Regions from separate parts of the Streptomyces sp. R818 genome, predicted to be linked through region 1. Evidence: riboswitches for the same ligand, from Rfam matches in the RefSeq annotation. Region 1 holds a riboswitch; each other region holds the start of a gene.
What was found. Region 1 has a riboswitch for cobalamin ahead of N5I75_RS32650 (CbtB domain-containing protein). Riboswitches for the same ligand answer to the same signal wherever they lie in the genome.

Region 1 (7,729 bases):
CCGCGGCGAGCGCCGCCTCGATCAGCTCGGCGTCCTGTGTCGTGTCGCCCGACAGGAGCCGCTTGTGCGGGGTCCGGCCCATCGCGACGACCTCACGCACGCTCAGGTCGAGGCCGGACGGAGCGTCCTGCACCACCGCGGCCAGCGTGCGCGCCAGCCGGCGCGGGGGCAGGGACCAGGCGTCCTCGCCGTCGACCCGGACCGCTCCGGCATCCGGCCGCAGGACGCGGTAGACGGCGCGCAGCAGGCTGGACTTGCCACTGCCGTTCGGTCCGACGAGGCCGATCGTCTCGCCAGGGCGGGCCGTGAGCGAGACGTCGTGGACCAGGTGCCGGGCGCCGGCCGTCAGCGTGACGCCCTCGACGTGGAGTTCGGCCGCCGCCGTCATGCCGCGCCTCCCGCCTGCTTGCGCGCGTCGCGCCGCATCAGCCACAGGAAGAACGGGCCTCCGCACAGGGCGGTGAGAACGCCGACCGGGATCTCCTCCGGCGCCGCCACGGTCCGCGCCGCGATGTCCGCGAGAACCAGGAAGGAGGCGCCCCCGAGTGCGGCGGCCGGCAGGATGCGCCGGTGGTCGCCGCCGACGAGCAGGCGCACGATGTGCGGCAGCATCAGGCCGACGAAGCCGATCGGTCCGGCCGCGGCCACCAGCACTCCGGTGACCAGCGAGACGAGTACGAACATCCGGGCCCGGAACCGTGCGACGTCCAGGCCGAGAGTGGCGGCGGCCTCTTCCCCGGCGAGCAGCAGGTTCAGGTTCGGGGCCTGCACCATGAGGACGGCGATGCCGAGCAGCAGGGCCAGCCCCGGCAGCCACAGCGACCCCCAGGACACACCGCCCAGACCGCCCAGCGTCCAGGCGAGGACGGTGCGCGCCTCGTTGCCGTTGTCCGTGGTCAGGAGCAGGAGGTTCAACAGGGCGCTGAGCACCGACGCCACCGCGACCCCGGCCAGGATCAGCCGCAGGGAGGTGATGCGGCCGCCGGTGCGGGCGGCGGCGTAGACGAGTACGAGCGCCCCCAGCGCTCCGGCGAAAGCGGCCGCCGACAGGGACACCGCCCCGAACAGGCTCACCCCGAACACGATCACCGCGACCGCGCCGAGTGAGGCGCCGGAGGACACCCCGAGCAGGTACGGCTCGGCGAGCGGGTTGCGGACCAGTGCCTGCAACGCCGTACCGACGACGGCGAGGCCGGCGCCGGTGACCGCGCCGAGCAGGACGCGGGGCCCGCGCACATCGAGGACGATCGTCTCCCGCGCCCGCGTCCAGGTCGGCTCCGACCAGTCGACGCCGAGCGCGTGCGTCACGATGCCCCACACCTGGGCGGGCGGCACGTGCACCGAGCCGAGAGCGAGCCCGGCGGTCAGGGAGGCGAGCAGGAGCACGCCGAGTACCACCAGGGTGAGGACGAACGAACCCCGGCGGCCCGCCTTCACCGCGGCGGAACTCCTGGCCTTCGCGACAGCCGGAGCGGTCACTTGAAGCTGTCCGGGTGCAGCCCGCGCGCCAGGTCGCCCACCGCGTCCGCCGACCGGACGCCGACCAGGGTGTCGGTCAGCGGCAGCACCACGAAACGCTTGTTCTTGATCGCGGGCACGTCGGCGAGTGCGGGCTGGGAGAGCAGGAACTTCTTCTTCTGCGCGACGCTGGTGCCCGCGTAGTCGTAGATGGCGATGACGTCGGGCTTGCGGTCCACGACCTGTTCCCAGGAGACGTCGCCGAACACGTCGTCCAGGTCGGCGAAGACGTTCTTGCCGCCCGCCAGTTTGATCAGTTCATTGCCCAGGCCCTTGCCGCCCGCGGTGAAGGCGGACTTGTCGCCGCTGTCGTAGACGAACACGGAGACGTCGTCCGCGTCCCGCACGGCCTTGCTCGCCTTGTCGACGCGGCCGCGCAGCTTGGAGACGAGGGCGGACGCGCGGTCGGAGACGCCGAAGATCTTGCCGATCGTGCGTATCTCGGTATACGTGTCCTGCATGGTCACCCCCTTCTTCCCGGCGCAGTTCTCCCGGTTGAGGTAGGTGTCGATGCCCGCGTCCTGGAACGCCTTGCGCGAGCGTCCCTCCTTCTCCGCGAACGCGCTGGCGTACCCGCCGTAGACGAAGTCGGGATCGGTGTCCAGGACCTTCTCGAACGACGGTGCCTCCTTCGACAGCTGCGGGATCGACGCGAAGTCCTTGCGCAGAGCGGGCAGAACCGCCGAGTCGGGATACGAGGTGCCGACCATCCGGTCCTTGAGGCCCAGCGAGAGCATCAGTTCGGCCGGGTGCTGGTGGATCGTCACCGCGCGGGACGGCGGCTTCGTGTACGTCGTCTTGACACCGCAGTTGTCGACGGTGACGGGGAAGCCCTTCGCCGCCGAGGCCCCGGCTTTCGGGGAGTCGGCGGACGTGCCCGATGAGCTGCACCCTGCTGTCAGCAGGATCGCCGACAGCGCGGTGGCAGCCGCGGCGAGACGCGCCGGACGCCGCCCGCGTGCGGCCGCGGCCGACGGGGAGAACGAGAAAAGGGAACGGTGGTGACCGTCGTGCATGGGAAGCCTCCTGCGGAGTCCGCGCTCCTCGGATCGGGCCCGCGACAGGTCAGTGACCTGACTTCCGCGTACGCCCTTCGAGACGCGCGCGGTCACAGTGGCGGGACCGTGCCGGACTCACACCGGCTTCCTGGCTCCTGCCGCGGCTTTGACCCGGTGATCGTACGTAATGACAAGGCAAACCAGGGAATCGGGTCGGATCGGGGTCGGGAGCCCCGATCCAGGACGATCGTGTCGCCGGCATCGACCTCGCCGCCGAACGTGGTGGTTCTGCCGGTCTTGGCCATGAACGCGACAGGCGATACCGTCTCTTCGTTATCGACGACGGTCGACGGAAGCCGGTGAGAACCCGGCACGGTCGCGCCACTGTGATACGGGACAGCATCTGTGTCCCGTGAGTCAGACCCGTGGCTGTCGTCCCTGTGCACCACCGAGATGGGACGCGAACTCCCGAGGAGGCCCTGCCATGGCGCAGCACGTCGCCCAGCCGACCGCCACCACCCCTGTCATACCGGCCAAGCTCCCCCTGAAGGACATAGCCCCGTGGGCCGTGTTCTTCGGTGTCCTGATGCTGGTTCTTCTGTACTTCGTCGGCGCCGAACAGGGAGCCACCTCCGTGTTCAGCGGCGCGGACGTCCATGAGTGGGTGCACGACGCCCGCCACCTGCTCGGCTTCCCCTGCCACTGACGTAAGGGACACCGAACAGCTCATGAACTCAACCACCGTACGCAGCCTGCTCGTTCGGGGCATGCTCGCCGGTCTCGCGGCGGGCGTGCTCGCCCTCGTCATCGCCTACTGGCTCGGCGAGCCGATGGTCGACAAGGCGATCGGCTTCGAGGAGGCCCACGCCGGTCACTCGCACGGTGACGAGGTCGAACTCGTCTCGCGCAGCCTCCAGTCCACGGCCGGACTCGCTACCGGCGTCCTCGTCTACGGGGTCGCCTTCGGCGGCATCGCGGCGCTCGCCTACTGCTTCGCGCTCGGCCGGGTGGGCCGCTTCGGCCCGCGCGCCACGGCGCTGCTGCTGTCCGGCTGCGCCCTGCTCGCGGTCTACGTCGTGCCGTTCCTGAAGTACCCCGCGAACCCGCCGGCCGTCGGCAACCCCGACACCATCGGCAAGCGGACCACGCTGTACTTCCTGATGATGGTGCTGAGCGTGCTCATCGCGGTCGCGGCGACGATGCTCGGCAAGCGGCTGGCCCCGCGTCTGGGCACCTGGTGGGCCACCGTGGTCGCGGTCCTCGGCTTCGCCGTCGTCATCGGCCTGGCCTTCCAGTTCCTGCCCGTGATCAACGAGGTGCCCGAGCACTTCCCGGCCGCTGTGCTCTGGCGCTTCAGGCTCTCCGCCCTCGCCATCCAGATCACGCTGTGGACCGGATTCGGCCTGCTCTTCGGCGAGTTGGCCGAGCGCCTGCTCAAGCCCCGGCCCGCCGCGGTCGGCCACGCGGTCCCCGCAGGGAGCTGAACCGGCCGCTCCGGCGAGGAGATCGAGCCGATCGCGTCGTACGTGAGGGCCCACGGAACCATCCGTGGGCCCTCACGCGTTCACCCAGGCACCACTGGTCCGGCGACGAAGCGAGGAGCCGAGTGGGCAGACAACCGCAGCCCCGGCACATCGTCCTCGGCGGCCGTGAGGCGGTCGCCCTCACCATGGAGGAATACGAGAACCTTCTTGCGAGCCGACGACAGATCGGCGGCCAGAGCGCCAAGGTGCGGGTGCTCGCCCAGCAGGCCAAGCGGACCCGGCGCCTTCTGGAAGAGCTGGAGGAACTGGTGGGGGATTGCACTCCGGCCGCCTGCGCCTCCTCACCGCACCAAAGCTCCGCCGAAGCCGACTGCCCGCGCTGCGCCCTGGCGACGCTGCTGCACCGCTACCGGGAAGGCAGGCCCTGACCGCGCTGAGCGACGGCCGGGGAGAGGGGCCGCCCGCAGCGCACGTTCCAGCGCCCGCCACGTCCGCTCAGTTCGGTGACCGTCAGCGGAGCCACATCGCAGCGCCAGAAAGCGGACAGGGGCGCGCCCAGCGCGTGCACGACGGCAGCACGCACCAGTTCGGGTTCCACGACGGCGATCACGAGACCGTCGTCCGTGGTTGTCACCTGGAGCCACCGTGACACGCGCGCGCAGAGGTCGGCCACCGACTCCCCGCCCCTGGCGGGGAATTCGGGATCCGACAGCCACTGGGCGATGTCCTGCGGCGAGCTCTCGCTCACCTCGGCCAGGGTTCTGCCGCGCCACACCCCTGCGTTCGGTACGGCCAGTTCAGTAGGTGAGGCGGAAGAGGTGAGTCCCAGCAGTTCCGCTGTCTCACGGCAGCGGCGGCTCCCGGACACGACGGCCAGGCCGGGCTCGGGCAGCGACGGGGCGGCGGCTCTCGCTGCCTCGCGGCCCGCCGGATCGAGCGGGGCTCCGTCGTCGAACCGTGCCTGCCGGAGCGAGGCGTTCATGGCGGGCGAGACGAGCCAGACGCGGCAGGTCATGACAGAACCTTCCGTAGTACGGGAGTACGGGAGTACGGGAGTACGGGGGCAGGGGGCTGTGTGGCGCGGAGCACCCGCCGGGACTCAGTCCTCCTGCCCCTCCACGGGATACGGCACGTACGTGCGCCGCCCGGCGTCGATCGCCAGCCGTCCTCCGGCCGGCGGGCGGGCCCGCTGGGCGCAGTCCCGCCGTTCACAGATTCGGCAACCGAGCCCGATCGGAGTGGCGGACCGGGGATCGTCGAGTGCGACTCCCGCCGCGTGGACCAGGCGATGGGCGTGGCGCAGTTCGCAGCCGAGCGCGACGGCGAACTCGGCGCGCGGCGCATGGTGCCCGTGGCCGCCTCGCGTCACGGTGCGAGCGATCCAGAAGTGGCGCTTCCCGTCCGGCATCTCGGCGACCTGGGTGAGGACACGGCCCGGGGCGGAGAACGCCTCGTACACCGTCCACAGCGGACACGTGCCGCCGAGCCGCGAGAAGTGGAAGTCGGTGGCCGACTGGCGTTTGGAGATGTTCCCGGCGCGGTCGACCCGCAGGAACGAGAACGGCACCCCGCGCTGCCCGGGCCGTTGCAGGGTGCTGAGCCGATGGCAGACCGTCTCGAAGCCGACACCGAAGCGCGCCGCGAGCAGTTCGATGTCGTAGCCGCTGTCCTCCGCCGCCCGGTGGAACGCCGTGTACGGCATCAGCAGCGCGCCTGCGAAGTAGTTCGCGAGCCCGATGCGCGCCAGGGCCGATGCCTCGGACGACCCCAACTCGTCTGCCCCGTCCGTCAGATGACCGAGAAGCGGGTCGTGCTCCAGGAGTGCGAGCTGGGTGGCGAGCTGGAACGCCCGCTGTCCGTCACTGAGCCATGGTGACAGGAACAGCAGACCGGACTCGCGGTCCAGGCGACGCGCGTCGGCCGCGCGGCCCGGATCCGCCTGCACCACCTTCAGGCCGTGCCGCATCGAAAGCCGTACGGCCAGTGGCCCGGCGATCTGTCCCGGCCGCAGCTCCATCTCCCCGGCCAGCTCCTCGGCGGCCGCGTCGAGGGGCGCGAAGTGGTTGTGGTGGGCGTAGAAGAAGTCCCGTGCGTCGTCGTGCGGTTCGGCGGACGGCATCGCAGCCGGGCCCGGCGAGCCCCGGTCCGAGGTACCGAGCGCCGCCGCCTGCGCGGCGACGTCACGGTAGCGGCGGTGCAGGGTCACCAGGGCGCGCGCCACCTCGGGGTGGTCGCGGACCGCTTCGGCGATCTCCTCCACCGGCGGGGGCGGGGCACCGCACGCCTCGTCGGCAAGCGCGGTCCGCAGATCGGTGGCCAGACGGTCCTCGTCGGCGCCGGAGAAATGCTCCGGAGCGACCCCGAAGACCTCCGCCACACGCAGCAGCACGGAGGCCGTCAGCGGGCGCTGACTCTGTTCGATCTGGTTGGCGTAACTCGTCGAGATGCCGAGCGCACGGGCCATGTCCACCTGGTTCATGCCCGCCTCGCGTCGCAGCCGACGGAGCTTCGCGTGGGCGTAGATCTTGCGCTCGGTGGGACGCCTGGGCATGGCCGCGCCTCCTGTACGTGCGGATGCCCGAACGGGCTCGTAGTTGCGAATCTAGCATCCGCATTCTTCGCAGAATTCGCAGATGAGCCGTCGTGACCTGTACGGATTCCACAGCCTCGGAGTGTGGCCCCGAGTCGGTGGAGCGGGCAGGATCACCGCATCGACAGGGGAGTTCTCGTCCTGTATCCACTGCCGCTGCCCGTCGCGGCGCGCGTTTCCGTACCGGGGCAGGCATCCGCCGCCCCACCGTGAGGAGTCACGTGATCGAGCACCGAGTCCGCGTCCACCCCAGCTCCGACCGCCTTCCCCGCGAGGACCAGCTGGCCTGGAAGCTGGCCGCCGTCGCCACCGCCACCGACGAACTCGACGCGGGCTGCGCCGCCATGGCCGTCAACCGCGTGATCGACAACGCCTCGGTCGCCGTCGCCTCCCTGACCCGGCGCCCGGTCGCGGTCGCCCGCGCCCAGGCGAGCGCCCACCGCGCCACCGCGCCGGGGGCCTCCGTGTTCGGCAGCCGCGTCCGCGTCTCGCCGGAGTGGGCGGCCTGGGCGAACGGCACCGCCGTGCGTGAACTCGACTTCCACGACGCCTACTTGGCCGCCGACTACTCCCACCCCGGCGACAACATCCCACCGCTGCTCGCCGTCGCCCAGCACACCGGACGCACCGGCGCCGACCTGCTGCGCGGCATCGTCGCCGCGTACGAGATCCACGTGGCCCTGGTGAAGGGCATCTGCCTGCACGCCCACCGCATCGACCACGTCGCCCATCTCAGCGCCGCCACCGCCGGCGGCCTCGGCGCCCTGCTGCGGCTGCCGACCGGGACCGTCCACCAGGCGATCCAGCAGGCAGTGCACACCACGACCGCGACCCGGCAGTCCCGTAAGGGCGAGATCAGCAGCTGGAAGGCGTTCGCCCCGGCCTTCGCCGGCAAGGCCGCGATCGAGGCCGTCGACCGTGCGATGCGCGGGGAGTCCGCCCCGTCGCCCATCTACGAGGGCGAGGACGGCTTCCTCGCCTGGATGCTGGACGGCCCCGGCTCCGACTACACCGTCCTGCTCCCCGAGCGCGGCGAACCGCGCCACGCGATCCTCGACACGTACACCAAGGAGCACTCCGCCGAGTACCAGGCACAGGCGATCATCGACCTGGCCCGGCGGCTACGCGACAAGGTCGGC
Region 2 (7,729 bases), on a different contig from region 1:
CCGTAGTGGCCGAGGATCTGGGCCTTGAGCTGGGAGAAGTCCGGGACCTCGCCCTGGATGACGCCGTAGAACGGGACGGCCGCGCCGACCCGCGGGTCCTTCGCCGCAAGGTCGAGGACGAAGCCGCCGCCCATGCAGAAGCCGACCGCGCCGACGGAGTCGGAGGTCACCTCGGGCAGCGAGAGCAGGTGGTCGACGGCGCCGGAGAGCAGTTCGACGCCGCGCTCGACGGGCAGGTCCTGCATCATGCGCAGTGCCTCTCCGGAGTCGTGCGCCACGTTGCCGCCGTAGAGGTCCGGCGCGAGCGCCACGAAACCCTCGCCCGCGAGGCGGTTGGTCACGTCGGCGATGTGGTCGGTCAGGCCCCACCACTCCTGGATGACGATGACGCCGGGGCCGCTGCCCGTGGGCGGCAGGGCCAGATAGCCGTGGGCGGGGGTGCCGTTGCTGTCGAACGTCACGTTCTGGTGGGCCGGACGGCCGGTGGAGCGGGGGGTGTCGGGGGTGTCCGCCACGGTCATTCCTCCTGGGCTGGGTGCGGGCTGAGTGTGATGATCGTCTTCCACGATGCCACTGCCCGCCCCGGGACGTGCGCAGGGGCCGCCGTCTCCCTGCGAACGGCGGCCCCTGCGGGTGGATGCGACGGTGGTGTCACCTGCGGACGGTCACACGTGTGCGGACACACGCGGACCGTCACATGTGGACGACCGGTGCCGCTTCCGCATCCTGCGTCACGGCCCCGCGCCGGTACAGCAGGAAGGCGATGACCGCGCCGGCGGCGAAGAAGCCCGCCGACCACCAGAACGGGGTCGTGTAGCTCTCGATCGTGGCCTGCGCCCGCGTCAGCTTGTCCGCCGGGTTGCGGCCCGAGAGGTAGCTGGTGGCGGCGCTCGCCGCGAGCGTGTTCAGCAGGGCGGTGCCGATCGAACCGCCCACCTGCTGCATGGTGTTGACGGTCGCGGAGGCGACGCCCGCGTCCTCGGCGGCGATGCCGCTGGTGGCCAGGGCCATCGCGGGCGGCATCACGGCACCCAGGCCCGCGCCGATGAGCAGCAGCTGCGGCAGTACGTGGGTGGTGAACCCGGAGTCGAGACCGATGCCGGTCAGCCACGCCATGCCGACGGCGGCGACGGCGAACCCGGCGGGGATGACGACCTTCGGGCCGATGCGCGGCACCAGGACCGTCGTGGAGATCTGCGCCATGACCATCAGGGTGGCCATCATCGGCAGGAACGCGACACCCGTCCTGGTCGGGCTGAATCCGAGGTTGAGCTGCAGGTAGTAGGTGAGGAAGAGGAAGACGCCGAACATGCCCGCGCCCGTGATCAGGACCGTGATGAACGAGGCGGCCCGGTCCCGGTCGAGCAGGACCCGCATCGGGAGCAGCGGGTGGGTCGCCTTGGTCTGCCACCAGGCGAAGGCGGCGAGCAGCACCGCGCCGGAGGCGAGGAAGCCCCAGGTCAGCGGGGAGTTCCAGTCGTGCGTCTCGGCGTTGGAGAACCCGTAGACCAGGGAGAAGAGTCCGGCGGAGACGAGGACCGTGCCGGGCAGGTCGAGCTTGGCGCCGGCGGCGTCGCGGTGGTTGCCCAGGAGCAGCCAGCCGCCGATGAACGCGGCGACGGCGAAGACGAGGTTCACGTACAGCGTCCAGCGCCAGTCGAGCGTGTCGGTCAGGACGCCGCCGAGCAGCAGCCCGACGGCGCCGCCCGCGCCCGCGATCGCGCCGTAGACGCTGAACGCCTTGGCGCGCTCCTTGGCGTCGGTGAAGGTCGTGTTGAGCAGGGACAGGGCGGCCGGGGCGAGCAGGGCGCCGAAGACGCCTTGCAGGGCGCGTGCCGTCACCAGCATGCCGAAGCTGGTGGACGCGCCGCCGAGGACGGAGGCGCCCGCGAAGCCCGCGACGCCGATCAGGAAGGCGGGCTTGCGGCCGAACAGGTCGGCTATGCGGCCGCCGAGCAGGAGCAGGGAGGCGAAGGCCAGCGCGTACGCGGTGACGATCCACTGGCGGTTGCCGTCGGTGAAGCCGAGGTCCTGCTGTGCGGAGGGGAGCGCGATGTTCACGATCGTCGCGTCGAGGACGACCATGAGCTGCGCGATGCCGATGATGCCGAGGATCCACCAGCGCCTGGCCGCGACCTTGGGGTCCGGCGGGATCGCCACGCTGGTCGTGTCGGCCACTGTCGACTGGGACATGAGAAGGCCACTCCGGGGATGAGAGTCCAGGGACGAGAGGATGCGGTAAGGAAACGAAACGGTTTCGTTCACCGCCTCGACGAGCGTACGACTTCGTAAGCGAAACGGCAACGTTTCGCTGGGCGAGTGGGACGTGACCTGCGCGACACGCACCGGAACGCCGATGCCCGGCGCTCCCCTGAGGGGAGGCCGGGCATCGGGGGGTGGTCGGGTGGAGGCGGCGGGTCAGCCCTTCTGCTGGGCGGTCTGCAAGGCGTTGATGCACGCCGAGATGGCCGTCTGCAGCTCCTCCAGGCGGCGGACCATGTCGTCCTCGTAGATGTCGTCGATCTCCTGGATGTCGTCGAAGGTCAGCTCCTCGAACGCCTTCGTCGCCTTCTGCAGGCTGCTGTAGAACTTCGCGCGCCGCTCCTGCACGCGCAGTTCGGGGTCGGCCTCGACGGTCTCCGCGATCAGCGTGCGCACCGAGTCGTACGCCTCGCGGGTCCATTCGCCCGCCTCCTCGTCCTCGTCGAGCTCGTCGATGAGGGAAAGGTGGCGCTCGGCCTCCTCGCGGAGTTCCCGCGGGGCCTCGATCTTCTGGCCCGCGGCGGTCTTGACCTGCCCCTCCTCGGCGATCTTCCGGACGTACTCGAGCCGGTCGCCGGTCTTCGATTCCTCCGCGACGGCCTTCTTCAGGTCGTCCGTGCGGACGATGTCGCGGGCCAGGTCCGAGCGGAGCAGCGGGTCCTCGTCGAGGCGGTCGAGCAGCGCCTTGCGGGCCGCTTCCGCGGTGCCCGGGTCGGCGAGGATCGCGGCCCGCAGCGCCGTCGGGTTCTCGGCGACCTCCAGGGCCTTGGTGGGCCGGATGCCCTCCGCCTCCGCGGCCTCGGTGATGGCCTGGCCGCGCACACTGGTCGCGCTGGAGCGCGAGACGTAGTACTGCAGCCACAGATCGGCGTCCGGCAACTCGATCTCGGCGCCCGGGGTCAGCGCCTCGAACTGCGGGACCACGCCGTCGTCGGCGGCCCTGTCCCACGCCTTGTAGAACCGCATGACACGCTCGGGGGAGCACTCCGCCAGCTCGGCGAACCTCCGGGCGGAGACCTTCGGCGATTCACCGGCGGGCTGTCCCCCGGGGCGCACACTCCTGGCCACCTTCAGAGCGAACGTCCACCCGCCGGTACGGGCGTACACCCCGAACTCACGGGCATCCCGAGCAATGGCCTCCGGCACCTCAGGCACGGAGTCGTCCGCGCCGGCGGGCTGCCAGAAGTTCTCGGACGCGCCGTCTTCGTCCGGGCCGGAGGGGGCGGGCGCCGGGGGCGCCCCGGTCAGTTCTGCCGACGTGGCGGAGTCGGTCCGGACCGTTGTCCCGGGGGCGTCGGCCTCGTCGCCGGGCGGAGTCCATGTGGCCGGTGTGTCCAGCGGGCCGGCCGTCTTCTCGTCCGTGCCCGCGTGCCGGGCTGCCGGTACGTCCGCGCCGGGCGCCTCCCCGTTGTTCTCGCCGGACGGGACGGGGGCCTCGGACGAGTCGATGGCTACGGTCACGTAGGTGCTCCTGAGTGCTCGGGCGCGGGCGGTTCGACCCGATACCTTATCGCCCCGGGCACCTCCGACCGGGTGAGGCCCGCCCTGGCCGGGCCGCCCCGGGAGAACTCACCCCGAGCCCAGCGAAGAGCGAAAAGGTGCCGGGCCCGCCGATTGCAGCTCCCCCCACTGCGACCGGCGGGCCCGGGCCTCGACCGTGCGCCGCGGCGGGAGAGCGAGGGCACGGGAGGCTCTGCTGAGCAGTATCCCCAAGGCGCGGGCCGGGGCAATCGGGCCATGTGACCCTCCTCACTGGGCCGAACGGCCCGCATTCGCGCGCCCCGCCGGACACACGCGCCCCGGAGCCCGACTCCGGCCCCGCCTCAACCGCCCTCGGCGACCCGTGCCGACCAGCGCTGCTCGACCTTGGCCAGACGCCAGTAGGCGAGCGCCGCCGCCCACACCGCGACGAACAGGCCGACGATGACGTACCCCACGTTGTCGAGGTCGAGCCCGGCGATCCAGCCGGTCACCGCGTCCGTGAGGGCGAGTTTCTCGCGCAGGACACCGACCAGCTCGATCGTGCCGATGAAGAACGCGACCGCGATCGACAGACCGGTGATCGTGAGGTTGTAGAACACCTTGCGCACCGGGTTGGAGAACGCCCACTGGTACGCGAAGTTCATGAACGTCCCGTCCAGCGTGTCGAACAGACTCATGCCCGCCGCGAAGAGCAGGGGCAGGCAGAGGATCGCGTACCAGGGCAGCCCGGCCGCGGCCCCGCTGCCCGCCATCACCATCAGGGTCACCTCGGTCGCCGTGTCGAAGCCGAGGCCGAAGAGGAAGCCGAGCGGGTACATCTGGCCGGGGCGGGTGATCGACCTGGTGAAGCGGCCGAGGATGCGGTTCATGAAGCCCCGCGAGTCCAGGTGTTCCTCCAGCTCCCGCTCGTCGTACGAGCCTTCGCGCATCGCCCGGAACACCTTCAGGATGCCGAGGAGCGCCACCAGATTGAGCGCCGCGATCAGGTACAGGAACGTGCCCGACACCGTCGTGCCCACCACGCCCAGGACCTGGTGCGTGGTGGACTCGTCGTTCAGGAGCACACCGGCGAGCGCCGCGCCGCCCGCCACGAGCGCCGCCATCGCGACGACCACGCTGGAGTGCCCGAGCGCGAACCAGAACCCGACCGACACGGGCCGCTTGCCGTCCGCCATCAGCTTGCGGGTGGTGTTGTCGATCGCCGCGATGTGGTCGGCGTCGAACGCGTGCCGCATCCCGAGCGTGTACGCGGTGATGCCGAGTCCGATGCCGAACGCCTTGTCGCCGACCTCGTAGTGCTCGGGGACGACGAGAAGGAACAGCACGCCGAACGCGACGACGTGCAGCGCCGCGATCACCGCGAGGAGACCCGCCGTACGGACGGTGTCCTCACGGCGCCAGCGGAAAGTCGCGGGGGTTCCGGGCAGGGTCATGCCTTGATCACGCTCCAGCACCTCGTGGATCACTTCGTGAGATGCCGTGGCCGGTCTCCTGGCTTACGGGCATGGCGCGCCGCTCCTGCCTTCCCAGCCGCCCGGAGGCGGCCAGTGGCGCGGTGGAACGGCGTGCTCCGCACCGACCCGGAAGCGGGACGGCACGGAACCCGATCACAGTGGCGAGGGCCGCTCCGGACTTGGCCCCGAAGGGCCGTCACCGGTCTTCCCGAGCACCACGGCCCGCCCACCTTAGAGGACGGGCCGCGCGCTGCTCCGGGCGGCTACCCCTCGCGGCGCTCGCGCGCCCGCCCGATCTCCTCGTACGCCTTCTCCCGGCCCTCCCAGTGCGAGCCCTCGACGGACTTGCCGGGCTCCAGGTCCTTGTAGACCTCGAAGAAGTGGGTGATCTCCAGGCGGTCGAACTCGGGGAGGTCGTCGATGTCCTGGGTCTCCGCGTGGCGCGGGTCGTGCGCGGGCACGCACAGGATCTTCTCGTCCGGGCCCTTCTCGTCGCTCATCACGAACATGCCGATGGCCCGGCACTCGATGACGCAGCCGGGGAACGTCGCGTCGCCGGTCAGCACCAGCGCGTCCAGCGGGTCGCCGTCGCCGCCGAGGGTGCCTTGTACGTAGCCGTAGTCCGCGGGGTACTGGGTCGAGGTGAACAGCATCCGGTCGAGCCGGATCCGCCCGAGTTCGTGGTCCATCTCGTACTTGTTCCGGGAGCCCTGCGGGATCTCCACGATCACGTCGAACGCGTCGCCGCGCGTCTCGCTGCCGCCCAATGTGGCCTCCTTGCCCCATTGCCGCCCGCTCGAATTGCCACCGAGTGTGCGCCGCGCGGGCCGGGGGCGGAAGCCCTTCGACAGGCCCTAGGACAGCCCCCGGCCGGAGGGGCCGATGGGGAAGACGAGTTCCGGCCGGTCCCATGCGACGGCCGGGGGCCGTGCGACGGCCGTGCCCGTGCGGTGCGCCCCGACGCTGCGGTAGAAGCCCTCCGCCGGCGGGTGCGCGACGACGCGTACGTGGTCCAGGCCCGCGGTGTGCGCCTCGTCCCGCATGTGCGCGACGAGCAGGCGCCCGATGCCCATTCCCTGCGCGTCGTTCGCGACGAACATCAGGTCCAGCTCCGGCGGGGCGAGGAGCAGGGAGTAGAAGCCGAGCACGCGGTCGTCGGCGAGCGAGGCCGCGACGAAGACCCGGTGTGCCTCGATGTAGTCGGGGCCCACCCGGTAGTCCGCGACCATCGGCGCGTACGGGCCCTCGTAGGCGCGGGAGCCGCGGACGAGCCGGGTCAGCCGTCTGGCGTCGCGCGCGGTGGCCCGGCGCACCGTGACGGCGGGGTCACCGCCACGCCGCGTAATGCTCGATGTCATGCGTCGAGTATTACGTATCTGATCGCGGACCCGGCAATCGGCGGTCAGCCCGTGGGCACGGTCGCTTGGACCTGGCGCAGGAACGCGGCGTTGTCGGGGGTGTGGCGCAGCCTGTCGAGCAGCGCCTCGTAGGAGGAGTGGCCGTCCCGGTCCCGCAGCGCCCGGCGCAGTCCGCGCTCGGCCGTCAACTCCGTCGCGGAAAGCAGGAGTTCTTCGCGGCGCGTGCCGGAAGGGGCGAGATCGACGGCCGGGTGGACGCGGCGGTCGGCGAGCGAGCGGTCCAGGCGCAGCTCCATGTTGCCGGTGCTCTTGAGCTCCTCGAAGAAGTAGTCGTCGGCGCGGGAGCCGGTGTCGACGAGGGCGGTGGCGAGGATCGTCAGAGAGCCGGCCTCCTCGGTGTTGCGGGCGGCCCCGAACAGCCGCTTCGGGCCGAGCAGCGCGGCGGCGTCGACACCGCCGGACAGGGTCCGGCCGCCCGAGGAGGCCGCGTTGTTGTGGGCGCGGCACAGCCGGGTGAGGGAGTCGAGCAGGACGACGACGTCGCGGCCCCGCTCGACCAGGCGCTTCGCGCGCTCGACGGCGAGTTCGGCGAGCGCGATGTGCGCCTTGGCGGGCTGGTCGAAGGTGGAGGCGTACACGTCGCCGCGCACGGAGCGCCGCATGTCGGTGACCTCCTCGGGGCGTTCGTCGACGAGCACCACCATGAGATGCGCCTCGGGGTGGTTGGCGGCGACGGCGGCGGCGAGCTGTTGCAGCAGGACGGTCTTGCCGGTCTTCGGCGGCGCGACGAGCAGTCCGCGCTGGCCCTTGCCGACCGGCGCGAAGAGGTCGACGACGCGGCCCCCGAGGCCGCTCGCCGGGCTCTCCATGCGCAGCCGCTCGGACGGGTGCAGCGGGGTGAGGTCGCCGAAGCGGGGGCGGCTTCGGACGGCGTCGACGGGTGCGCCGTCGACGGTCTCGACGTGGGTGAGCGTGTGCGGCCTGGCGCACAGCCCGGCCACCAAGTCGCCCTTGCGCAGCCCGAGTCGGCGGACGAGCGCGGCGGGGACCTGGACGTCGTGGGAGGCCGGCAGCAAGGTGGCGGCGCGCAGGTGCCCCGCCCCGTTCGGGCCGATGTCGAGGACGCCGGTGGCCGTCCGTACGGAAATGTCCGGTGCTTCCAGAGTGGTGGTG
Region 3 (7,729 bases), 220 kb from region 1:
ACCCCACGGACTCCTGCTACGCGCTCGGCTGCCGCCTCGGCAACCGCGAGGGCGTCGAGCGGATCCGCGCGATCCGGCATCTCGACGACAAACACCACTTCACCCTCATGTGCCAGGACTTCGCGCAGCTCGGCAGGTTCGTGCACATCGACAACGACGTGTTCCGCGCCATCAAGGCGGCGACGCCCGGCAGCTACACGTTCATCCTGCCCGCGACGCGCGAGGTGCCGCGCCAGTTGCAGCACCCGAAGAAGAAGACGGTCGGCGTCCGCATCCCCGACCACGTCGTGACCCAGGCGCTCCTCGCCGAGCTGGGCGAGCCGCTGCTCTCCAGCACCCTGCTGCTGCCCGGCGAGGACGAGCCGCTGACGCAGGGCTGGGAGATCAAGGAGCGGCTCGACCACGTCGTGGACGCCGTCCTCGACTCCGGCGACTGCGGCACCGAGCCGACGACCGTCGTCGACTTCTCCGACGGTGAGGCGACCGTCGTACGGCGCGGCGCGGGGGACCCCGACCGTTTCGAGTGAGTTCAGCGCAGAGTGCCGAGGAAGCGGATGTGCGGGCGCTCGCCCGGCCCCGGCCTGGTGATGTGCGCGCGGACGCCGTAGACGCCGGCGATCAGCTCCTCGGTGAGGACGGCGCCGGGCTCGCCCGCCGCGACGACCCGGCCTCCGCGCAGGACCACGACCTGGTCGCAGTAGGCGGCGGCCAGGTTGAGGTCGTGCAGGGCGACGACGCTGGTCAGCTCAAGACCTGAGATCAGGTCGAGCAGCTCCAACTGGTGCTGGATGTCCAGGTGGTTCGTCGGCTCGTCGAGCAGCAGCTCGCGGGGCTCCTGCGCGAGGGCGCGCGCGATCTGCGCCCGCTGCCGCTCGCCGCCCGACAGGGTGTGCCACAGGCGGTCCGCGTGGCCGGCGAGGCCGGTGCGCTCCAGCGCGTCGCGGACCGTCGCCTCGTCCGCCGCCGACGCGGGCGACCAGGCCCTGCGGTGCGGGGTGCGGCCGAGCCGGACGACGTCCGCGACCGTCAACTCGACCTGGGTGTCCGCCTGTTGGTGGACGAGCGCGATGCGCCGGGCGGCCGTCCTGCGCGGGACGGCACCGAGCGCGTCGCCGTCGAGCGTGACGACACCGGACGCCGGGGCGAGCACCCCGGCGAGCAGGCGCAGGAGCGTCGACTTGCCCGAGCCGTTCGGGCCGAGGACGCCGGTGACGGCGCCGGGCCGCGGCGTCAGGCTCACCCCGTCGAGCACGAGCGTGCCGCCCGCCGACCAGGAGACGCGGTCCGCCGCGAGGCCCGCGCTCACCGGGCGCCCCGGGCGCTGCGACCGCCCCGGCCGGCCCGGCCGCCCCGGCCGCTTCCGCGGAAGAGGACGAGCACGAACGCGGGCACGCCGATCAGCGACGTCACCACCCCCACCGGAACCTCCTGCGGTTCGAGGACCGTACGGGCCAGGGTGTCGACCCAGACCAGGAACACCGCCCCGGCGACCGCCGTGACCGGGAGCAGCCGGGTGTGCCCGGGGCCGACCAGGGCGCGCGCCGCGTGCGGGAGGACGAGCCCGACGAAGCCGATCGCCCCGGCCGCGCTGACCAGGGCCGCCGTGAGCAGCGCCGTCACGCAGAGCAGGACGATCCGGGTCCGCGCGACGTGGACGCCGAGCGCGGCGGCGGCCTCCTGCCCGAAGGCGAACGCGTCCAGGGTCCGCCCGTACCCGAGACACACCGCGAGCGCCACGATCAGCACGGCGAGGCACAGCCACACTTCGGTCCAGCCGACGCCGCCGAGCGAGCCGAGCAGCCAGAACAGGACGCCGCGGGTGGTCTCCGCGTCGGCGGCGGTCAGGATCACGAACGAGGTCAGCGCCGAGAAGAGCTGCATCGCGGCGACCCCGCACAGCACCACCCGGTCCGTCGAGCCGCCCAGCAGGTGGCTGAGCACGAGGACGAGCGCGAACGAGCAGAGCGCGCCGAGGAAGGCGCCGCCGGAGACGGAGAGCGCGCCGCCGCCGAGGCCCAGGACCACGACGAGGACCGCGCCGGTCGAGGCGCCCGAGGAGACGCCGAGCACGAACGGGTCGGCGAGGGGGTTGCGCAGCAGCGCCTGCAGCACCGTGCCGCAGACGGCGAGGCCCGCGCCGCAGACCGCCGCGAGCAGGGTGCGCGGAAGGCGCAGGTTCCACACGATGCCGTCGCGGATCGGGGAGAGGTCCGAGGTGCCCCAGCCGATCCTGGCGCCGACCGTCGACCACACGTCGGCGACGCGGATGTGCGCGGGCCCGATCGTGATGGCGACGGCGACCGATACGCAGAGCGCCGCGAGGGCCGCGGCCCAGTAGAGGGCGGGGCGGACCACCGTGGTCGTCACTTGTCGAGGCCGAACTCGCGCAGCGCGGCGGCCACCTTCTCCACGCCCTCGACGGTGCGGATGGTGGGGTTGAGGGCCTGCCCGCTGAGCAGCACGTACCGCTTCTCGCGCACGGCCGTCATGTTCTTGGTGACCGGGTCGGACTCCAGGAACCTGATCTTCTGCGCGGCGGACTCGGCGGACTGGGAGCGGCGGGTGAGGTCGCCGATGACGAGGACGTCCGGGTCGCGGTCCGCGACCGTCTCCCAGTTGATCTGCGGCCACTCCTCGTGGGTGTCGTCGAAGACGTTGCGCACGCCGAGTTCCTTGGTGACGATGCCGGGCGCGCCGCAACAGCCCGCCATGTAGGGCGAGTCGGAGTTGGCGAACCAGTACAGGACGCTCACGCCGTCGGCGTCGATCCCGGTCGTCGCCTTGTCGACCCGGGACGTGAGCTGAGCGACGAGCTTCTCGCCGCGCTCCTCGACGTCGAAGATCCGCGCCAGGTCACGTATCTCGCCGTAGACCGTGTCCATCGTCAGCGCGCTGGTGCGGACGCCGTCGCCGTCCCCGCTGTTGTCCTTGCCCGCGCAGTCGCTGGGGGAGAGGTAGGTGGGCACGCCGAGCTTCTCGAACTTGTCGCGCGGTGCCACGCCGCCCTTGCCGATCGTGTACTGGAAGGAGGCGGCGGCGAAGTCCGGTTCGGTGTCGAGGACCTTCTCGAAGGAGGGGTAGCGGTCGGCGAGGCGCGGCACCTTCGCGTTCGCCTTCTCCAGGCCCTTGAGGACAGGGTCGGTCCATGTCGCGGTGCCGACCATCCGGTCCGCGAGCCCGAGCGAGAGCAGGATCTCCGCCGAGCCCTGGTCGAGGGCGACGGCCCGGCGCGGGGTGTGCGCGACGCGGACCGTCGCGCCGCAGTTGTCGAGGGTGACGGCGGCGCCTGCACCCTGGGCGGCGTCGGCGGAGCCGTCGCCACCGCCGCACGCGGTCAGGAGAAGGGCGCCCGCCCACAGCGGTGCGAAGTGGCGGAGTCGACGTGCGAAGGGCACGGGGGTTCCTCTGCGTCCAGGGCCCATACGCGGAGCCGGCCTACGGTTCACCCCCGGCCGGGTCTCGGTCCGGAGGCCGCCAGCAGGTCTTCGGACTCGGGATCGTCCAGGCGGAGCGCCTTCCCGAACCGTCGACCGGCTCAGTGGCAGTGGCCCCGCCCGTCCCCCTCACCGCTGCGCGTCAGCTCCGGACTCTCACCGGATTCCCTGACCCGTACGCGCTCCCTACAGAACGCACAAAGGTACGACTGGCTCACGGAACGTATCACGGGCCCACCCACGCCCCCGAAATCCGTTCGCCGCCCGCGCCCCGCCCGCCTAGCCTGCCTCGCGTGATGACAGCGGACGACGTACGAGGCGTCCTCGCCCTGCTGCGGGAGGCCGGGGCGGACGTGTGGATCGGCGGCGGCTGGGGCATCGACGCCCTCGTCGGCGAAGAGACCAGGGACCACCGCGACCTCGATCTCATGCACCGGCACGAGCAGGAGCCCGCCGTGCTCGCCGCCCTCACCGGCGCAGGGTTCGCCGAGACCCTCGACTGGCGCCCCGCGCGCTTCGTCCTCGCCCACCCCGACGGCCGCGAACTCGACCTGCACCCCTTGCGCTTCGCCGCCGACGGGTCGGCCGAGCAGTCCTCGCTCGACCCGGAGCGGCCGTTCCGTTACCCGGCGGAGGTCTTCGTCACCGGCACGATCGCGGGGGAGCCGGTCCCGTGCCTCTCGGCCGAGCAGCAGGTGCGCTTCCACCAGGGCTACGAGCCCGCCGACCGCGACCGGCACGACATGGCGCAGCTGCGCCGGGTCTTCGGCATCGCCACGCACTTCTGACCGGGCGGCGCCTCAGTAGGAGACGGGGTCGCGGACGATCGGGCATGTCATGCAGTGGCCGCCGCCCCGGCCGCGGCCGAGTTCCGCGCCGACGATCGTGACGACCTCGACGCCCGCCTTGCGCAGCAGCGTGTTGGTCTGGGTGTTGCGGTCGTAGGTGACGACGACCCCGGGCTCCAGGGCGACCGCGTTGTTGCCGCTGTCCCACTGCTGGCGCTCGGAGGCGTACACGTCGCCGCCGGTCTCGATGACCCGTAGCCCCGGCAGGCCGAGCCCCCGCGCGACGACGTCGACGAACGGGGTCGTCCCCTCGTCGGTGATGTCGAGCCCCGGCGCCTTGTCGCTGGGGCGCAGCGAGAACGTGTGCACCGAGTCCATGATCCGCGGGTAGAGCGTGACGATGTCCCGGTCGGCGAAGGTGAAGACGGTGTCCAGATGCATCGCCGCGCGCAGCTTCGGCATCCCGGCGACGATGACGTGCTCGGCCGCGCCCTTCTCGAACAGGGCGGTCGCGACCTGCGTGATCGCCTGCCGCGAGGTGCGCTCGCTCATGCCCATCAGGACGACGCCGTTGCCGACCGGCATGATGTCGCCGCCCTCGAACGTGGCCTGACCCCAGCCCTGTTCGGGGTCGCCCCACCAGACGGTCGAGCCCGCGAACTCCGGGTGGAAGCGGTAGACCGCCTTCATCAGGAGGGTCTCGTCGTGGCGTGCGGGCCAGAACAGCGGGTTCAGCGTCAGGCCGCCGTAGAGCCAGCAGGTGGTGTCGCGCGTGTAGAGCGTGTTGGGCAGCGGCGGCATCAGGTACTCGCGCACTCCGCTGGACTCGCGCGCCATCGACACGTACGCGGAGCGGTACTCGTCCGGCAGATCGGTGGTGGCGAGCCCGCCGATGAGGAACTCGGCGAGCTTCTCCGGCCGCAGCGTCTCCAGGAAGGCGCGGGTGTCGTCGATGAGCCCGACCCCCACCTGATTGGCGACGATCTTGCGGTCGAGCAGCCAGTCCTTCGCCTCGGGCAGCGCCATCGTCTGCGCGAGCACCTCGTGCAGCTCGACGACCTCGATGCCGCGCTGCCGCATCTTGTTGACGAAGTCGGCGTGGTCGCGCTGCGCGTTCTCCACCCACATCACGTCGTCGAAGAGGAGGTCGTCGGAGTTGGTCGGGGTCAGCCTGCGGTGGGCGAGCCCCGGCGCGCAGACGAGGACCTTGCGGAGCCGGCCCACCTCGGAGTGGACGCCGTAGGCGGCGGACGCGGGTGTCTCGTGGTCGGTCACGGTGTGCCTCCGGGCTTCGGGAAGGGGGTCACGGGTCTCACAGGCTGATCCAGCCCGCCGCCAGGGCGACGACGCCGAGCACGGCACCGGCGACGGAGACGGCGATGACGACCAGCTCGCCCGGCGAGAACAGGCGCCGGCCCTGCTCCCTGCGGGCCATGACGAACAGGATCGTGGCCGGGGCGTAGAAGACGAAGGAGACCAGAAGGAACTTCAGCCCGGCGGCGTACAGCAGGAACGCCGTGTAGAGCGTGGCGACCGCCGCGATCACCAGTTCGCGCGACGAGGTGCGTCCGCCCTCGGTGAGCGGGTCCTCCCGCGCCCCGATCCGGACGGCGAAGGCGGCCGCGAAGAGGTACGGGATCAGGGACAGCGCGCTGGTCAGGTTGAGCGCGAAGTTGAACGCGTCGTCCGAGAACGCGGTGACGATCAGCACCAGCTGGGTGAGGACCGTCGTCATGAGCAGCGCGGGCACCGGCACGTCGGCCGGGGTCGAGCGGCGCAGGAAACGCGGCATGTCGTCGTCCTTGGCCGCCACGAAGAGCACCTCGGCGGCCATCAGCGTCCAGGCGAGATAGGCGCCGAGGACGGAGACGATCAGGCCGACGCTGATGAAGACCTTGCCCCAGGTGCCGACGGCGTCCTCGAGCACGCCCGCCATCGACGGCTGGCGCAGCTCCGCGATCTCACCCATCGGCAGGATCCCGTACGACACGATGACGACGGAGGCGAAGACGGCGAAGACGCTGAGGAAGCCGAGGACGGTGGCCCGGCCGACGTCCGAGCGCTTCTTCGCGTGCCGGGAGTACACGCTCGCGCCCTCGACGCCGAGGAAGACGAAGACGGTGGCCAGCATCGTGCCCCTGACCTGCCCGAAGAGGGAACCCGCGTAGTCCGCGCCGCCCCAGTTGTCCGCGAAGACCGACGGGTCGAAGTAGACCAGGGCGAGGACGATGAAGACGAGGATCGGCACGATCTTCGCCACGGTCACGATCCTGTTGATCGCCGCGGCCTCCTTCACACCGCGCCTGATCATCAGGTAGAACGCCCAGAGCCCGGCCGACGAGAGCAGGATCGCGAGCGCCGTGTCGCCCTCGCCGAGCGCGGGCCAGATCGCGCCCACCGTCGACATGATCAGCACCCAGTACGTCACATTGCCGACGCAGGCGCTGGCCCAGTAGCCGAACGCCGAGAAGAAGCCCAGGTACTCGCCGAAACCGGCCTTGGCGTACGCGTACACGCCCGCGTCCAGATCGGGCCTGCGCACGGCGAGGGACTGGAAGACGAAGGCGAGCATCAGCATGCCGGTCCCCGCGATGGCCCAGGCGATCAGCGCGCCCGCGACACCCGTCTCCTCGGCGAAGCGGCTGGGCAGCGAGAAGACCCCGGCACCGACCATCGAGCCGATGACCATGGTGGTCAGGGTGAAGAGAGGCAGCTTGGCGGCGGCCGCGTTCCGCTCGGCGGTCTGCTCCGCGGTCTGCTCCATGGGGCCCCCTGGGTCGGCTGCGGGTCGGGCACCAGTCTCGTACCGCTATGCCAGGTAGCGCACTTTTTGTCGCGTCAAAGGTGGCGGATATGTCCTCCTGTGCACAGCATGGAGGGGTTGCGGCATCCGTAGGCGTTGCGTCAGAAGGGCACTCAGGCATGCACTCCTCGTTGAACCCGGCGATCCTGCGAGACCTCCGCGCGCCGCGGCCCTACCCCGCCGTCTCGCTGGCGATGCCGACCCACCGGACGCAGCCGGCCAACGCGCAGGACCCCGTACGCCTCGACAACCTCGTCCGCGAGGCCGTGCGCCAGCTCGACGCCGACCCCGCCGTGACCAGGGAGCGCCGCGACGCCGTGGTCGCCGAGGTGGAGGCGGCGGTGGCCGAGCTCGACCTCGCCCACGTCAGGGACGGACTGGTGATCTTCGCCGCGCCCGGTGAGCACCAGGCGTGGGCCGTCGACCGGACCGTGCCCGAACGCGTCGTGCTCGCGGACACCTTCCTCACCCGCAACCTCGTCGCCGCCGACGCCGCGCAGCGCCCGTACTGGGTCCTGGCCGTCGCCGCCGACCGGGTCACCCTCTGGGACGGCCGGGGCGAGCGCGTCACGGAGCACACCGCGCACGGCTTCCCGCAGAGCCGCAGCCTGGAGCGCCCGGACTCCGAACGCAAGGAGCGCGTCGGGGACCTGCCCAGCACCTTCCACAGCGAGGAGACCCGGCAGTTCTTCCGCGACGCCGAC
Region 4 (7,729 bases), on a different contig from region 1:
CGTTCCACTCCTGGACCTGGATGTCCAGCTTCGCCTTGGTCTTCTTCTCGAACTCGGCGGTGACCTTCTTGGTCCACTCCGGCGGGTTGGAGCCGGACATGGTCCAGACGGTCAGCGTCTGCCCCTTGTACCCGTCCGCCCCCGCCTTGCTCCCGCTGTCCTTGTCGTCGTCACTGCCACAGGCCGCGATCGAGACCAACATGCCCGCGACGCCGATGGCCGCAATGAGCTTGCGCTTCACGTCACCCTCCTCAGGGATGCCAGCAACCCCCCACCCACAGCGACGCATACGACGAGCAGTGCTTCGTGGGACTGGGACCCGGTCTCCGTTTAATGGTGTAGACCAGTACGGGGAGCTTGGCCCAGACCAATAGAGGTGTCAAGGGTGGCTGAGAAAGACCTGTGCGTCCGTTATCGGAACGACACCCGCCCGTCGAGACAAGGGCGTTGGGCGGTTCGGGGGACCGCTCCCATCCGAGGGTGCGTGGACTAGACCAGAGAGTCAGCGGGCGGTATAAGGAGGGATCACGGAGCGTACGGGGAGTCCCCCGGAGCGAGCCGTGCCACGATGTGAGCCGTGGCCGATGGGTACGTCGGCCGCGTCGGCACCGGAGCCGGGAAGGCGGAGCATGAGCACCGACGTGAGCAGTGCGGAGAACGAGAGCGGGGCGCCCGTCCGTACCGCACGCGTGCCCAAGTACTACCGCCTGAAGAAGCATCTGCTCGACATGACGGAGACCCTGCCGCCGGGCACGCCGGTGCCGCCGGAGCGCACGCTCGCCGCCGAGTTCGACACCTCCCGCACCACCGTCCGCCAGGCCCTCCAGGAGCTGGTCGTCGAGGGCCGCCTGGAGCGCATCCAGGGCAAGGGCACCTTCGTCGCCAAGCCCAAGGTCTCCCAGGCGCTGCAACTCACCTCCTACACCGAGGACATGCGGGCCCAGGGCCTGGAGCCGACCTCGCAGCTGCTCGACATCGGCTACGTCACCGCCGACGACACCCTCGCCCAGCTCCTCGACATCTCCGCCGGCGGCCGCGTCCTGCGTATCGAACGCCTGCGCCTGGCCAGCGGCGAGCCCATGGCCATCGAGACGACGCACCTCTCCGCCAAGCGCTTCCCGGCGCTGCGCAGATCGCTCGTCAAGTACACCTCTCTCTACACGGCCCTCGCCGAGGTCTACGACGTCCATCTCGCCGAGGCCGAGGAGACCATCGAGACCTCCCTCGCCACCCCGCGCGAGGCCGGACTGCTCGGCACCGACGTCGGCCTGCCGATGCTGATGCTCTCCCGCCACTCGATCGACGGCTCGGCGCAGCCGGTGGAGTGGGTGCGCTCGGTGTACCGGGGCGACCGGTACAAGTTCGTGGCGCGCCTCAAGCGCCCCATCGACTGACGATCACCCGTCGGCGGACCGGAAGGGTCTCGTCCGTTATCCGGACAGGGGTTCCAAAGACCAAGACTCTCGCACTAGATTTCCCGCACGTTAAGCGTGAGATAAGTGGGATCAGCGAGGGGACGGAGCCCGAGATGTCCGATGCGCCGGAAGTGGCGAACAAAGCAGCAAGACCGGTGGTGACACCGGTCCGCGTGGTCATCGGGCTGTGCCTGGTCGCACCGTTCGTGGCGATGCTCTGGGTCAGCTCCTACTCGAAGATCGACCCGACCTTCATCGGCATCCCGTTCTTCTACTGGTACCAGATGCTCTGGGTGCTGATCTCGACCGGGCTCACGATGATCGCGTACCAGCTCTGGCAGCGTGACCAGCGCGGTCGCAGGGACTCGGCCGTCCGCTCCGCTCAGGAATCGGAGGGGCAGCGATGAACGACGGCGTCAACGGTGTCGCGCTCACCGTCTTCATCATCTTCTTCGTGGCCGTCACGGTCATGGGCTTCCTCGCCGCGCGCTGGCGCCGCTCCGAGACCGACTCGCTCGACGAATGGGGCCTCGGCGGGCGCTCGTTCGGCACCTGGATCACCTGGTTCCTGCTCGGCGGCGATCTCTACACGGCGTACACCTTCGTCGCCGTCCCCGCGGCGATCTACGCGGCGGGCGCGTCCGGCTTCTTCGCCGTGCCGTACACGATCCTGGTCTACCCGCTGATCTTCACGTTCCTGCCGCGCCTGTGGTCGGTCTCGCACCGCCACGGGTACGTCACGACCTCGGACTTCGTACGCGGCCGCTTCGGTTCCAAGGGCCTCTCCCTCGCCGTCGCGATCACCGGCATCCTCGCCACGATGCCGTATATCGCGCTCCAGCTCGTCGGCATCCAGGCCGTGCTCGACGTCATGGGCGTCGGCGGCGGCGAGAACACCAACTGGTTCATCAAGGACCTGCCGCTCCTCATCGCCTTCGGCGTCCTCGCGGCGTACACGTACTCCTCGGGCCTGCGCGCCCCCGCGCTGATCGCGTTCGTCAAGGACGGTCTGATCTACCTCGTCATCGCGGTCGCCATCATCTACATCCCGATCAAGCTGGGCGGCTTCGACGACATCTTCGCCGCGGCGGGCGAGAAGTTCGAGCAGCTCAATCCGGCGACAGGGAAACCCGTCGGGGCGCTCGCGCCGGGCGAGGCGGGCCACTGGACGTACGCGACGCTCGCGCTCGGCTCGGCGCTCGCGCTGTTCATGTACCCGCACTCGATCACCGCGACGCTCTCCTCCAAGAGCCGTGACGTGATCCGCCGCAACACCACGATCCTGCCGCTGTACTCGCTCATGCTGGGCCTGCTCGCGCTGCTCGGGTTCATGGCGATCGCGGCCGGGATCAAGGTGCAGAACGGGCAGTTGGCGATCCCGCAGCTGTTCGAGGACATGTTCCCCGACTGGTTCACGGGTGTCGCGTTCGCCGCCATCGGCATCGGCGCGCTCGTGCCCGCGGCCATCATGTCCATCGCCGCGGCGAACCTCTTCACGCGCAACATCTACAAGGACTTCATCAAGCCCGACGCGACCCCGGCGCAGGAGACCAAGGTCTCCAAGCTCGTGTCGCTGCTCGTGAAGGTGGGCGCGCTCGTCTTCGTCCTCACCATGGACAAGACCGTCGCCATCAACTTCCAGCTCCTCGGCGGCATCTGGATCCTGCAGACCATGCCGGCGCTGGTCGGCGGCCTCTTCACCCGCTGGTTCCACCGCTGGGCGCTGATCGCGGGCTGGGCGGTCGGCATGGTGTACGGCACGCTCGCCGCGTACGGGGTGGCGTCGCCGACGCAGGCGCACTTCGGCGGGTCCTCGAAGGAGATTCCCGGCATCGGGGAGATCGGGTACATCGGTCTGACGGCGTTCGTGATGAACGTGATCGTGACCGTCGTCCTGACCTTCGTCCTGAGGGCGGCGAAGGCCCCCGAGGGCATCGACGAGACGTCGCCCGGCGACTACACGGCCGACGCCGGCGACAAGGGCGTGCAGACGGACCTCCCGGTCGTGGGGGCGGGCTCCGGCCACTGATCCAGTCGTACGTTCCTTAGGACGGGCCCCTCTGCTTGCGCGGAGGGGCCCGTCCTCGTACGTGCCGCTGAACGACACGGCCGACACAAGATATGGGCCCGTCACTCGCACCCGGCACAACATGTATGCTCGCTCTCGCTGCAGCCGCAGGGGAATCCGGTGCAAATCCGGAACTGTCCCGCAACGGTGAACGTAGCGCGCATACCGCCGCGCCCGCGTGAGTCCGACGACCTGCCGCAGCCCGTCCGAGCCGTCCGGCCCGGACGGAGATGACGTCCGGGCCTCGCGGAATGGGCCGGTGACGACGGCGCCCCCCTGCGTGCGCGCCCGAGCCACTCCTCCCCGCAAGGCCCCGAGCCGAGCGAGGGAGAGCCCCCAGTGACCATCGCGCCGCCCGCCGAACCGGTCTCAGCCGCAGAAGAGCAGGACGCTCCGGGCACCGCGCTGCTGCGCACCCTGACCGAGCTGACCGCCGACCTCCCGGGCGCCGACCCCGGCCGCGTCGCCGCCGCCGCGCTGCGCGGCCGCAGCGCCCGCGCCGACGAGGCCGAGCTGCGCGAGCTGGCCACCGAGGCCGCCGCCGGGCTGATCTCCGAGGACCCGGTCTACTCCCGGCTCGCCGCCCGCCTGCTCACGCTCACCATCGCCGCCGAGGCAGCCACGCAGGGGGTCACCTCCTTCACGGGGTCGATCGCGGTCGGCCACCGGGAGGGCCTGATCGCCGACCGCACCGCCGAGTTCGCCCGCGTACACGCGACGCGGCTCGACGCGCTCATCGACACCGGCGCCGACGACCGCTTCGGCTACTTCGGCCTGCGCACCCTGCACAGCCGTTACTTGCTGCGCCACCCGATCACCCGCCAGGTCATCGAGACGCCGCAGTACTTCATGCTGCGCGTGGCCACCGGTCTGGCCGAGGACGATTCCGTGCGCGCCCTGGGCGAGGTCGCCGACCTCTACGGCCTCATGAGCCGCCTGGACTACCTCCCCTCCTCCCCCACCCTCTTCAACTCCGGCACCCGTCACCCGCAGATGTCGAGCTGCTACCTGCTCGACTCCCCGCTCGACGAGCTGGACTCGATCTACGACCGCTACCACCAGGTGGCCCGCCTCTCCAAGCACGCCGGCGGCATCGGACTCTCCTACTCCCGCATCCGCAGCCGGGGTTCGCTGATCCGGGGCACCAACGGGCACTCCAACGGCATCGTGCCGTTCCTGAAGACGCTGGACGCGTCGGTCGCCGCCGTGAACCAGGGCGGGCGCCGCAAGGGCGCCGCCGCCGTCTACCTGGAGACCTGGCACTCCGACATCGAGGAGTTCCTGGAGCTGCGCGACAACACCGGCGAGGACGCGCGCCGCACCCACAACCTCAACCTGGCGCACTGGATCCCCGACGAGTTCATGCGCCGCGTCGCCGACGACGGCCCCTGGTCGCTGTTCTCCCCGGCCGACGTGCCCGACCTCGTGGACCTGTGGGGCGCCGAGTTCGACGCCGCGTACCGCGCTGCCGAGGCCGACGGCAAGGCGCAGAAGACGATCCCCGCGCGCGAGCTGTACGGCCGCATGATGCGCACCCTCGCGCAGACCGGCAACGGCTGGCTGACCTTCAAGGACGCCGCCAACCGCACCGCCAACCAGACCGCGGAGCCCGGCCACACCGTCCACTCCTCGAACCTGTGCACGGAGATCCTGGAGGTGACGGACGACGGGGAGACCGCTGTCTGCAATCTGGGGTCGGTCAACCTGGGCGCCTTCGTCGTCGACGGAGACATCGACTGGGAGCGGCTCGACGAGACGGTCCGCACCGCCGTCACCTTCCTCGACCGCGTCGTCGACATCAACTTCTACCCGACCGAGCAGGCGGGCCGCTCCAACGCCCGCTGGCGCCCGGTCGGCCTCGGCGCGATGGGCCTCCAGGACGTCTTCTTCAAGCTGCGCCTGCCCTTCGACTCGCCGCAGGCGAAAGCACTTTCGACGCGCCTTGCCGAGCGCATCATGCTCGCCGCGTACGAGGCCTCCGCCGACCTGGCCGAGCGCAACGGCCCGCTGCCCGCCTGGGAGAAGACCCGCACCGCGCGCGGAGTCCTGCACCCCGACCACTACCCCGACGCGCAGGTGACCTGGCCGGAGCGGTGGGCCGCGCTGCGGGAACGGATCGCCGCCGTCGGCATGCGCAACTCATTGCTCCTCGCCATCGCGCCGACCGCGACGATCGCCTCCATCGCGGGCGTCTACGAGTGCATCGAGCCGCAGGTCTCCAACCTGTTCAAGCGCGAGACGCTCTCCGGCGAGTTCCTCCAGGTCAACTCCTACCTGGTCGACGAGCTCAAGCGGCTCGGCGTCTGGGACGCGCAGACCCGCGAGGCGCTGCGCGAGTCGAACGGCTCGGTGCAGGGCTTCACCTGGGTGCCCGAGGGGGTCCGCGCGCTGTACCGCACGGCGTGGGAGCTGCCGCAGCGCGGGCTCATCGACATGGCGGCGGCCCGCACGCCGTTCCTCGACCAGGCCCAGTCCCTGAATCTGTTCCTGGAGACGCCGACCATCGGCAAGCTCTCCTCGATGTACGCGTACGCCTGGAAGTCGGGCCTGAAGACGACGTACTACCTGCGCTCGCGCCCCGCGACGCGCATCGCGCGGGCCGCTGCCCGGGTGCCGGTCCAGATGGCCGAGCCCGACGCCGTCGCCTGCTCCCTGGAAAACCCCGAGTCCTGCGAGGCCTGCCAGTAATGACGACCACTCCTGAGAAGACCGCGAAGAACCTGCTCGACCCGGGCTTCGAACTGACCCTGCGCCCCATGCGCTACCCGGACTTCTACGAGCGCTACCGCGACGCGATCAAGAACACCTGGACCGTCGAGGAGGTCGACCTCCACTCCGACGTCGCCGACCTCGCGAAGCTGTCGCCGGGCGAGCAGCACATGATCGGCCGCCTGGTCGCGTTCTTCGCGACGGGCGACTCGATCGTCGCCAACAACCTGGTGCTCACCCTCTACAAGCACATCAACTCCCCGGAGGCGCGGCTCTACCTCTCGCGCCAGCTCTTCGAGGAGGCCGTGCACGTCCAGTTCTATCTGACGCTGCTCGACACCTATCTGCCCGATCCGGACGACCGCGCTGCCGCGTTCGCCGCGGTGGAGAACATCCCGTCCATCAGGGAGAAGGCGGAGTTCTGCTTCAAGTGGATGGACTCGGTCGAGTCCATCGACCGCCTGGAGACCAAGGCGGACCGCCGCCGCTTCCTGCTCAACCTGATCTGCTTCGCGGCGTGCATCGAGGGCCTGTTCTTCTACGGGGCCTTCGCCTACGTGTACTGGTTCCGCTCGCGGGGCCTGCTGCACGGCCTGGCCACCGGCACCAACTGGGTCTTCCGCGACGAGACGATGCACATGAGCTTCGCCTTCGACGTCGTCGACACGGTGCGCAAGGAGGAGCCGGACCTCTTCGACGACGCGCTTGAGGAGCAGGTCACCGCGATGCTGCGGGAGGCGGTCGACGCCGAGCTGCAGTTCGGCCGTGACCTGTGCGGGGAGGGGCTGCCGGGGATGAACACCGACTCGATGCGGCAGTACCTGGAGTGCGTGGCCGACCAGCGGCTCCAGCGGCTCGGCTTCGCGCCGGTCTACGGCTCGGAGAACCCGTTCTCGTTCATGGAGCTGCAGGGTGTCCAGGAGCTGACGAACTTCTTCGAGCGCCGGCCCTCGGCGTACCAGGTGGCGGTCGAGGGCTCGGTCGGCTTCGACGAGGACTTCTAGGCGCTTCTACGAGGTCTTACGCGACCTTCGCGTACTCGGGGCCGCGGGTCAGGCTCTCCCTCTCCCGCGCGTCCCGGGCCTGCCGGATCTCCCGGTCGATCCGGCGGTCGTGCGCGGCGCCCCACAGGGACGGGGCGGCGAGGAGGAGGAAGACGAAGAGGACGGTGAGGTAGTTCATCGCTGTGTTCATGTCCTCTACTCTCCCGCCGTCCGGCCCCGCGCGGCAGTGGCAGTCCTGTCACTGACCCTCGAATTACTGCCAGCTCTGCGGCACACTGGCAGACATGCTGAAGAACGTGGCCGCAGTGCTGCTCGACGGTGTGCACCCCTTCGAACTCGGCGTCGTGTGCGAGGTGTTCGGCCTCGACCGCAGCGACTCCGGGCTGCCCGCGTACGACTTCGCGGTCGCCTCCGTGGAAGGGCCCTCGCTCACCACTCACGTACCGGGCATGACGGTCTCCACCCCGTACGGCCTCGAACGCCTGGAGGAGGCCGACCTCATCGCGATCCCCTCCGCGGGGCGGCGCTTCGAC

Region 2: it holds a riboswitch for cobalamin, as region 1 does, so the genes downstream of both, nicT (Nickel transporter NicT) here and N5I75_RS32650 (CbtB domain-containing protein) in region 1, are expected to answer to the same signal.
Region 3: it holds a riboswitch for cobalamin, as region 1 does, so the genes downstream of both, N5I75_RS31625 (ABC transporter substrate-binding protein) here and N5I75_RS32650 (CbtB domain-containing protein) in region 1, are expected to answer to the same signal.
Region 4: it holds a riboswitch for cobalamin, as region 1 does, so the genes downstream of both, N5I75_RS02475 (ribonucleoside-diphosphate reductase subunit alpha) here and N5I75_RS32650 (CbtB domain-containing protein) in region 1, are expected to answer to the same signal.

What each region holds. Positions count from the first base shown of each region.
Region 1 is NZ_JAOCNE010000014.1:239,020-246,748, forward strand. Features, by position in the region: gene N5I75_RS32635 (ABC transporter ATP-binding protein) at 1-388, opposite strand, end outside; gene N5I75_RS32640 (FecCD family ABC transporter permease) at 385-1,479, opposite strand; gene N5I75_RS32645 (ABC transporter substrate-binding protein) at 1,476-2,534, opposite strand; cobalamin riboswitch at 2,565-2,706, opposite strand; cobalamin riboswitch at 2,814-2,963, shown strand; gene N5I75_RS32650 (CbtB domain-containing protein) at 3,001-3,222, shown strand; gene N5I75_RS32655 (CbtA family protein) at 3,245-4,000, shown strand; gene N5I75_RS32660 (hypothetical protein) at 4,123-4,428, shown strand; gene N5I75_RS32665 (histidine phosphatase family protein) at 4,407-5,015, opposite strand; gene N5I75_RS32670 (short-chain fatty acyl-CoA regulator family protein) at 5,100-6,551, opposite strand; gene N5I75_RS32675 (MmgE/PrpD family protein) at 6,812-7,729, shown strand, end outside.
Region 2 is NZ_JAOCNE010000013.1:65,296-73,024, reverse strand. Features, by position in the region: gene N5I75_RS29790 (dienelactone hydrolase family protein) at 1-521, opposite strand, end outside; gene N5I75_RS29785 (MFS transporter) at 694-2,193, opposite strand; gene N5I75_RS29780 (hypothetical protein) at 2,419-3,417, opposite strand; gene nicT (Nickel transporter NicT) at 4,086-5,177, opposite strand; cobalamin riboswitch at 5,209-5,433, opposite strand; gene N5I75_RS29770 (inorganic diphosphatase) at 5,462-5,965, opposite strand; gene N5I75_RS29765 (GNAT family N-acetyltransferase) at 6,053-6,556, opposite strand; gene rho (transcription termination factor Rho) at 6,601-7,729, opposite strand, start outside.
Region 3 is NZ_JAOCNE010000014.1:17,892-25,620, forward strand. Features, by position in the region: gene N5I75_RS31610 (L-threonylcarbamoyladenylate synthase) at 1-527, shown strand, start outside; gene N5I75_RS31615 (ABC transporter ATP-binding protein) at 530-1,306, opposite strand; gene N5I75_RS31620 (FecCD family ABC transporter permease) at 1,303-2,367, opposite strand; gene N5I75_RS31625 (ABC transporter substrate-binding protein) at 2,364-3,422, opposite strand; cobalamin riboswitch at 3,460-3,652, opposite strand; gene N5I75_RS31630 (nucleotidyltransferase domain-containing protein) at 3,731-4,222, shown strand; gene N5I75_RS31635 (arginine deiminase) at 4,235-5,497, opposite strand; gene N5I75_RS31640 (basic amino acid/polyamine antiporter) at 5,535-6,986, opposite strand; gene N5I75_RS31645 (baeRF3 domain-containing protein) at 7,145-7,729, shown strand, end outside.
Region 4 is NZ_JAOCNE010000001.1:552,442-560,170, forward strand. Features, by position in the region: gene N5I75_RS02455 (extracellular solute-binding protein) at 1-241, opposite strand, end outside; gene N5I75_RS02460 (GntR family transcriptional regulator) at 630-1,394, shown strand; gene N5I75_RS02465 (DUF3311 domain-containing protein) at 1,529-1,822, shown strand; gene mctP (monocarboxylate uptake permease MctP) at 1,819-3,444, shown strand; cobalamin riboswitch at 3,569-3,697, shown strand; gene N5I75_RS02475 (ribonucleoside-diphosphate reductase subunit alpha) at 3,823-6,171, shown strand; gene N5I75_RS02480 (ribonucleotide-diphosphate reductase subunit beta) at 6,171-7,196, shown strand; gene N5I75_RS02485 (hypothetical protein) at 7,213-7,386, opposite strand; gene N5I75_RS02490 (helix-turn-helix domain-containing protein) at 7,481-7,729, shown strand, end outside.